Regions from separate parts of the Vogesella sp. genome, predicted to be linked through region 2. Evidence: predicted binding sites of a transcription regulator. Region 2 holds the regulator's gene; the other holds the start of a gene.

Region 1 (4,364 bases), on a different contig from region 2:
CTGCTGCGCATGCCCCGCATTCAGTTGGGGCGCCGTTGCGTTGGGGAGGGCAAGTGCTGGCGCGGCTGCCGTTGACGATAGGTTTTACCATTGGGTCTAAGCAAAACTATTGGGCACGGCAATTCAAAGCGGGCTATGCGCAAGTTGCGCCAGAGCGATCGTTATCGCCAGTTGGCCCACAGTGCAGGTTTGCATGAATACCTGCTAGCGTAATGGCAGCACGCAGTTGCTGCATACAAGCGGCCTAATCACGGTTGGCCGGGTGTTCGGGGCAGCTGAGCAGGTGGTCGTTCACCACGCCGGTAGCCTGCAGGAAAGCGTAGATCACGGTGCTGCCGACAAAATTCATGCCGGCTTTCTTCAGCGCCTTGCTTACCTGGTCGGACAGCGGCGTGCTGGCCGGTACCTCTGCCAAAGTAGCCCAGTGGTTCTGCACCGGCTGGCCGTCCACCTGCGCCCACAGCCAGGCGGCAAAGCTACCGTGTTCGCGCTGCATGGCCAGAAACACCCGTGCGTTGCGGATGGCGCTGTTCACTTTCAGCCGGTTGCGCACGATGCCCGGGTCCTGCAACAGGCGCTCGACGTCGGCGTCGGTCATCGCCGCTACCTTCACCGGATCGAAGTCATGGAACACGCGGCGGTAATGCTCGCGCTTGCGCAGGATGGTGATCCACGACAGCCCGGCCTGCGCGCCTTCCAGTATCAGCATCTCGAACAGCTTGTGGTCGTCGTGTACCGGTTTGCCCCATTCGTGGTCATGGTAGGCCATGTATAGCGGGTCGTCGCCGCACCAGCCGCAGCGTGTCAGTTCAGTCATGCATTTTCTCCAGGTCTTCCAGTGCCAGCAGCAAGCGCAGGCGGTCGTCGCGCGCTACCTGCTGCCAGTGGCGGCCGCTCAGCGCGCCTTCCAGCGCCCATAGCAGGTTCAGGCTGGCGTGTTGCCCGCTGCGCTTCACTTGCAGGTAAGCAGCAACGGCGCCCAGCTGGCGCAAGGCGGCAAGGTCGGCAATGCCGGCGGCCTGCAACAGCCGCCACGAGGCCGGGCCGAGGTTGGCGGTAGCGTTCATGCCGCCAGTGTAACGCGGCGCTGCTGCCAGCGTGGTGTCAGTGGCATGGCACAAACCTTGCTGCGTATGTGGCCAATCCACCCGAAGGACAGGTTACCCATGTTAAGCGTCATGCTGGTCAACGATGGCTCCGGCAAGGCCGCCGCGCTGAAGGAAGCGCTGGCGGCGGCAGGCGTGCGCGTGGTGGCCGAGGTGGCGGCCAACCTGCAGCTGGCCGACATGTTGGCTGCGGCCCGGCCCGACGTAGTGCTGATCGACAGCGACGCGCCGTCGCGTGACATGCTGGAGCAGGTGTGCGTGATGGGCGCCCGCCACGGCCAGCCGGTGGTGATGTTCACCGACGACAGCCGCCGCGACACCATCCGCGCCGCGCTGTCGGCCGGCGTGGCCGCCTACGTGGTGGGCAGCGTGGAAGCCGCCCGCATCCAGCCCTTGCTGGAGGTGGCCATCGAGCGTCACCAGCTGGAGCAGACACGGCGTAGCGAGCTGGCCAGCGCGCAGCAGCAGCTGGCCGAGCGCAAGGTAATCGAAAAAGCCAAGGGCCTGCTGATGCAGATGAAAGGCCTGGACGAGCAGACCGCCTACAAGCAGCTGCGCGAACGCGCGATGCAACAGCAAAAGCGGCTGGCCGACGTGGCGCAGGAGATCATCAGCCTGGCCGAATGGCTGCAAGGCTGAGCTGCGCTGGTGCGTGGCCGCGCTATTGCGGTGCACAAACTACGCCGGCAGGTAGCAAAACACGGTTTCAAGGCTGGCACGGCACTTGCTGACGTGACAGCAGGCGCAAGGTAGCGCCAACACATTCAACAGGAAGGTGCCAACGGCGGCGCAAGCCTGGGAGTACGGACAACGGCGTCCGTTGCCCTTTCTGACGAGAGGGCGACGGACGCTTTTCTTTTGTGGCTACCGCTTAGGAGCAAACATGAAAACGCGTCAGCAACCCGATACCCACACCCTGGCGGCCGCCCGCCGCGACTTTCTCAAGGGAGCCTTGTCACTGATGGCCTCTACCGCCTTGCCCGCCGGCTTTGCCCTGCAAGCGCTGGCTGCCCCTGTGGGCAAACCGGAAAAAACCGAAGTCAAGGTGGGGTTCATCCCGCTGACCGACTGTGCTTCGGTGATCGTGGCCTCGAAGATGGGCTTCGACAAGAAATACGGCATCACCATCGTGCCGTCCAAGGAAGCCAGCTGGGCGGCAGTACGCGACAAGCTGGTCAACGGCGAGCTCGACGCCTCGCACGCGCTGTACGGCATGATCTACGGCGTGCACCTGGGCGTGGGCGGCCCCAAGAAAGACATGGCGGTGCTGATGACGCTGAACCAGAACGGCCAGGGCATCACGCTTTCCAACCAGCTGAAAGAGAAGGGCGCCACCACCGGCCCGGCGCTGGCCAAACTGATCAAGGCCGAGCCGCGCGAGTACACCTTTGCCCAGACTTTCCCCACCGGCACCCACGCCATGTGGCTGTATTACTGGTTGGCCGCGCACGGTGTGAACCCGCTGACAGACGTGAAAACCATCGTGGTGCCGCCGCCGCAGATGGTGGCCAATATGCGCGTAGACAATATGGACGGCTACTGCGTGGGCGAGCCGTGGAACGCCCGCGCCATCGCCGACGGCATCGGCTTCAGCGTGGCCACCACGCAGCAGATCTGGCCCGACCACCCTGAAAAAGTGCTGGGCACCACCGGCGACTGGGTGAAACAGAACCCCAATACCGCCCGTGCGCTGGTGGCAGCGCTGCTGGAAGCCTCGCGCTACATCGACGACGTGAAAAATCGCGCGGCAGTAGCCAAGCTGATCGCCGACAAGGCCTACGTCAACGCGCCGGAGCCGGTGATCGAAGGCCGCTTCCTGGGCGCCTACGAAGACGGCCTGGGCAAGAAATGGCAAGACCCCAAGCTGATGAAGTTTTTCGACGGCGGCAAGGTCAACTTCCCCTACCTGTCTGACGGCATGTGGTTCCTGACCCAGCACAAGCGCTGGGGCCTGCTGAAAGCCGACCCCGACTACCTGGCGGTGGCCAAGCAGATCAACCAGATTGCTGTCTACAAAGACGCCGCCGCCATGGCCCGCGTGCCGGTGCCGGCCAGTGACATGCGCAGCAGCAAGCTGATCGACGGCGTGGTGTGGGACGGCAAGAACCCGGCTGCCTACGCTGCCAGCTTCAAGATCAAGGCCTGAGGAGGTGTGACATGACTGTTGCCAAACCCGTTGCGGCCAACCTGGCATTGCCGCGCCGCCGCAAGCCGGCGTCGCCGGTAGCCCGCCTGGCCGCCACCCCGCTGGTGGCACCGCTGGTGCCGCTGCTGCGCGCCGTGGTGCCGCCCTTGCTGGGCCTGCTGGCCTTTCTGTTGCTGTGGACGCTGGTGTCGCAGCTGAGCAAGGGCAGCTTGCCCGGCCCGGTCAGCACCTGGGCCTCGGCACGCGAACTGTTTGCCGACCCGTTCTACCAGAACGGCCCCAACGACCAGGGCATAGGCTGGAACATCCTGATGTCGCTGGGCCGTGTCGGCGCCGGTTTCGGCATGGCGGCGCTGGTGGGCATTCCGCTGGGCTTCATGATCGGCCGCTTCGATTTTCTGGCGCGCATGACGGCGCCGGTGATCAGCCTGCTGCGCCCGGTCAGCCCACTGGCTTGGCTGCCGATCGGCCTGCTGGTGTTCAAGGCCGCCAGCCCGGCGTCGATCTGGGTGATCTTCATCTCCAGCATCTGGCCGATGATCCTCAACACCGCCGCCGGCGTACGCGCCGTACCGCAGGACTACCTGAACGTGGCGCGCGTGCTGCGGCTGTCGGAATGGAAGGTATTTACCGTTATCCTGCTGCCGGCCACGCTGCCGCATATGCTGACCGGCGTGCGGCTGGCGGTGGGCACGGCCTGGCTGGTGATCGTGGCCGCCGAAATGCTCACCGGCGGCGTAGGGCTGGGCTTCTGGGTGTGGGACGAATGGAACAACCTGAACGTGGAGCACATCCTGATCGCCATCTTCGTGGTGGGGCTGGTGGGCTTGTTGCTGGAACAAGCCCTGGTATGGCTGGCGCGCAAGGCCAGCTTCGGGCAGGAGAACTGACATGGACCGCTTTGTCGAGCTGGAAAACATCCACAAGCACTTTGATACCAAAAAAGGCCGCTTCGTCGCGCTGCAGGACGTCAACCTCACCATCCGCCAGGGCGAGTTCGTGTCGCTGATCGGTCACTCGGGTTGTGGCAAGTCCACGGTGCTCAACATCATCGCCGGCCTGCTGGACCCGAGCGACGGCATTGCGCTGTGCAACGGCCGCGAAATCGACGG
Region 2 (4,364 bases):
AGCAGGGCGTACAAGGTGTCGGTATCGCATACTGCCATCTTGTCGCGCAGGCTGCGGCTGGAAAACAGCTGGGCCAGCTCGGACAGCACCTGCAAGTGCAAGTCGGTCGCTTGTTCCGGTACCAGCAGCACGAACAGCAGGTTTACCGGTTTGCCGTCCGGTGCGTCGAACGGGATAGGGCTGGCCAGGCGGATGAACACGCCGGTGGCTTCTTTCAGACCCTTGACCCGCCCGTGCGGGATGGCCACGCCTTGCCCCAGGCCGGTGGAGCCCAGCTTCTCGCGGGCAAACAGGCTGTCAAAGATCTCGCTGCGCGCGATACCGTGACTGTTTTCCACCAACAAACCTACCTGTTCGAACAGGCGCTTCTTGCTGGATACATCCACATCGGCCAGCACGTTCTGCTGGGGAAGAATCTTGCCGATCAAGCTCATGATTTGCATTTGCCAGAAAAAACCGTCCGCCATTCTACGCCGAGTCTGCTGTTTGCAATAGGGCAGCAGGGTGTGCGGTACAGTCGTTGTGGGGGATGTCACGTGTTATGGCTTCAGACCCATCGCCGGCAATAGAATTCCTGCCCGCGTGCACCAATGCAAAACGGGAGCCACTGGCTCCCGTTAAAGTTACTGCATCACCTTACAGTTCGGCACTGATCTGCTGTGCACTGACGCGATGCTCGGTTTGTTTCTCCTTGAACTTCAGAACCTGGCGGTCCAGTTTGTCCATCAGTGTATCGATGGCGGCATACATGTCAGCTTCTTCCGATTCGACATGGATGTCTTTACCTGCCAGATGCACATTGACCTCCGCTTTTTGTACCAGTTTATCTACCGATAGCGTCACCGTAATGCCAATCACATTGTCGACGTGGCGGGTGATGCGTTCGAGTTTGCTCTCGATGTATTCACGGATGGATGGGGTAACTTCGAGGTGCAGACCGGTAATTTTGAGGTTCATACCCTGACTCCTTCTGTTAGCGGTGCGGTCGGGCTGGCCGCACCGGTGTTTTTGGCACTGCTATAGGGCCTTGCGAAGGCTAACTGGCGGAATCTGCATAGCTTCACGATACTTGGCGACAGTGCGTCTGGCAACCTGTATGCCCTGTGCCGTGAGCTTGTCGGCGATGGCGCTGTCCGACAGCGGCTTCTTGCTGTCTTCGGCATCGATGATCTGGCGGATCAGCGCCTTGATGGCGGTGGCAGAGCACTCTCCGCCACTGTCCGTTTCCAGTGCGTTGCCGAAGAAGTATTTCAGCTCGAACAGCCCGCGGCTGCACAGCAGGTACTTCTGCGTCGTCACCCTGGAAATGGTGGATTCATGCAATCCCAGCTCGTCTGCGATATCGCGCAGGATCAGCGGGCGCATGGCCACTTCACCGTGTTCAAAGAACGCTTGCTGCCTTTCGACTATAGATTCCGACACTTTCAGGATAGTGTCAAACCGTTGCTGGATGTTTTTTACCAGCCATCTGGCCTCCTGCAACTGCCCTGAAAGGTTGTGACTGCTATCCTTTTGCTGCAGCATGTTTGCATACAGCTGATTTACCTGAAGTTTTGGCACCGATGCCCGGTTTAGCTGGGCAACCCAGCGTCCGCCGCGCCGTACCACATGGATGTCTGGCGCCACATAATGTGTCTCGCCCTGGTCAAAACCGCTGGTTGGCCGCGGGCGCAAAGTGGCAATCAGGGCGTGGGCAGCACGCAGTTCAGCTTCGCCCAGGCCCAGCAGTTTTTTCAGGCGGGCATAATCTCGGTTGCCCAGCAGCGTCAGATGTTCGGCCACCAGCGTACGCGCCAGCGGCAGCGACGGCGTGCTGGCGGGCAGTGCTGTCAGCTGCAACAACAGGAACTCGCCCAGATGGCGGCTGCCGATGCCGGCGGGCTCGAACTGCATCATCAGCTTGCGCAGCGTTTCCAGCTCTTCTACCTCGACATCCAGCTCCAACGGCAGTTCCGCAGCGATGTCTTCCAGCGTTGTAACCAGGTAGCCGTCTTCATCCAGCTCGTCGATCAGCAGCGCCATCAGCGCGCTGTCGCGCCGGCCCAGCTGGGTTTCGCCCATTTGCGCGGTGAGGTGTTCGCGCAGGGTGGGGCGGCACGGCGCGTTCAGTATCGGGTCGAACTCGTCGTCACCGTCATGGCTGCCACCGCCACTGCCGCTGCCCCAGTCGGACAGCTCCATGCTGTCCTGGCTACGGTCTTCTGCAGTGTCATTGCTGCTTTCCGCTACCGGTGCTTCTGCGTCGCCATTGGGGCTGTCGCTGCCGTCGCTGCGTTCCAGTAGCGGGTTGTCCAGCAGATAGCGTTCCAGTTCGCTGGCTAGCTCCAGCGTGGACATCTGCAGCAGCTTGATCGATTGCTGCAGTTGCGGGGTGAGCGTGAGTTGCTGGCTGACTTTGAGCTGGAGGGTTTGCTTCATTTCGCTTACAGGTGGAAATGCTCGCCCAGGTAAACCTGGCGAACCTGTTCGTTGTTGACCAGTTCGTCCGGCAAGCCGGAGGCCAGTACGCGGCCTTCGGAGATGATGTAGGCACGGTCGCAGATGCGCAGTGTTTCGCGCACGTTGTGGTCGGTAATCAGCACGCCGATGCCGCGCTCTTTCAGGAAGGAAATGATTTTCTGGATGTCGATTACGGCTATCGGGTCCACGCCGGCAAATGGTTCGTCCAGCAGGATGAAGCGCGGCTTGGTGGCCAATACGCGGGCGATTTCCACGCGGCGACGTTCGCCACCGGACAGCGCCATGGCGTTAGTTTCGCGCAAGTGGCCGATATTGAGGTCGTCCAGCAGCAGCTGCAGTTCTTTGTCCAGTGCTTCGCCGGACAGGCCGGCGACTTCCAGTACCGCCTGGATGTTTTCTTCTACCGTCATCTTGCGAAAGATCGACGCTTCCTGCGGCAGGTAGCCCAGGCCCAAGCGGGCGCGTTTGTGGATGGGCAAATGGGTAATGGTGTTGCCATCCAGCAGGATCTCGCCGGCTTCGGCAGCGATGAGGCCAACCACCATGTAAAAACTGGTGGTTTTGCCGGCGCCGTTGGGGCCCAGCAGGCCAATAACCTCGCCGCTGGCGATGTCCATCGATACGTCACGCACCACGGTACGTTTCTTGAACGTCTTCTTCAGGTGCTGGATGCTTAGCCGGCTATGAGTCATGGCTTCTCCTGCGGCTGCAGAATAATGGTGACCCTGCCCTTGGGCGCCGTGCTGGTCGCGCCCTGGCCTTTGACCTGGTACACCTCGGTCACGGTGTTGTAGCTGATCAGCTCGCCAGCCACCATGTCTTTGCCGCGGGTGACTACCGCTTTCCCGGTGAGGATGACAGTGTTGCTGGCAGAGTCGTAATCGACACGTGCGGCACGGCCATCAACGTACTCGGTCTGGCCGTCCAGCTTCTGGCGGAAGTGCACCGGGTTGCCGGTGGCAACCAGTTTCTGGCGGCCACTGGCATCACGGGTGGTGACAGTTTTGTCGGCACGCAAGCTCAGCGTACCCTGGGTAATCACCACATTGCCTTCAAAGACATTGACGCCCTGTTTCTGGTCCAGCGCAGCACTGTCGGCATTGACTTCGATCGGCTTGCTGCTGTCTGCCTTTTCGGCTAGCGCAGCGGGGGCGGTTGCACTCAGCAGCAGCGCGAGCAGCAATCTATGGTGCATAGGTAATCCTTACGCTGGACAGCAGTTTGAGTTGTCCAGCCGGGTGATTGTAGTAAAAACCGTTGGAGCGGATGCGTGACAGGCCATCGTCTATAGCGACCGGCGCCTGGTTGCGCATAATGCCGGTCTGAGTGTTCAGCTGCAGGGTGGCGGTTTGCAGGTAGACGGCGCGCTGGTCGGCCCGCGCCTGGCGTACCAGATTGACGTTGCCGTCGAACTGGCCTTCGCCATTACGGCGGTTGTACACGCCACGCTCGGCGCGCAGCTGGTAGTCCAGCTGGCCATCACGAAACTGCTTCACGTCCATCTGTTGCAGGTATACCTGTTCTTGCTCCGGCAGCTTCCACATCTTGCCGGTAGCCAGTTGTTGTTGCAGGCGGCCTTGTTCATCAAAGCGGGTGGCGGTCAGCCGTTCGATGGTGTATTCGGGTTCGTTAGGGTTCAGCTGTCGTTGTGCCGGTGCACGCCACTCGGTCAGTACGTTTAGCCAGAACGCCAGCAGCCCCATGCCCAGCATCAGGCCGATGGGAAAGAGTCGGGCAACACGGTTCATGCCAGATAGCTCGCCATCACGCGATCATAATTATCTTGTGCCTGCATGATCAGTTCGCACAGCTCGCGCACTGCACCGCGACCGCCGCGGTTGCCGGTGACGAAATGGGCATGCTGGCGTACGAAGCTTGGGGCGTCCGGCACGGCTACCGCCAGA

What was found. Region 2 encodes sigma-54, which starts transcription at its own class of promoters, with help from an activator protein. Its sites were predicted from a motif close to CTGGCACGCTTCATGCTT; they were not measured.
Region 1: ACK4FZ_RS13615 (CmpA/NrtA family ABC transporter substrate-binding protein) is a predicted target of sigma-54. The motif match lies at 1,819-1,836, and genes of this name have one in related genera.

The regions. Positions count from the first base shown of each region.
Region 1 covers NZ_JBKBHK010000012.1:12,762-17,125, forward strand. The annotation lists gene ACK4FZ_RS13600 (DNA-3-methyladenine glycosylase I) at 245-817, opposite strand; gene ACK4FZ_RS13605 (TfoX/Sxy family protein) at 810-1,121, opposite strand; gene ACK4FZ_RS13610 (ANTAR domain-containing response regulator) at 1,167-1,745, shown strand; gene ACK4FZ_RS13615 (CmpA/NrtA family ABC transporter substrate-binding protein) at 1,990-3,252, shown strand; gene ntrB (nitrate ABC transporter permease) at 3,264-4,142, shown strand; gene ACK4FZ_RS13625 (ABC transporter ATP-binding protein) at 4,144-4,364, shown strand, end outside.
Region 2 covers NZ_JBKBHK010000005.1:248,939-253,302, reverse strand. The annotation lists gene ptsN (PTS IIA-like nitrogen regulatory protein PtsN) at 1-434, opposite strand, end outside; gene hpf (ribosome hibernation-promoting factor, HPF/YfiA family) at 637-957, opposite strand; gene ACK4FZ_RS08680 (RNA polymerase factor sigma-54) at 1,018-2,418, opposite strand; gene lptB (LPS export ABC transporter ATP-binding protein) at 2,424-3,152, opposite strand; gene lptA (lipopolysaccharide transport periplasmic protein LptA) at 3,149-3,655, opposite strand; gene lptC (LPS export ABC transporter periplasmic protein LptC) at 3,645-4,208, opposite strand; gene kdsC (3-deoxy-manno-octulosonate-8-phosphatase KdsC) at 4,205-4,364, opposite strand, start outside.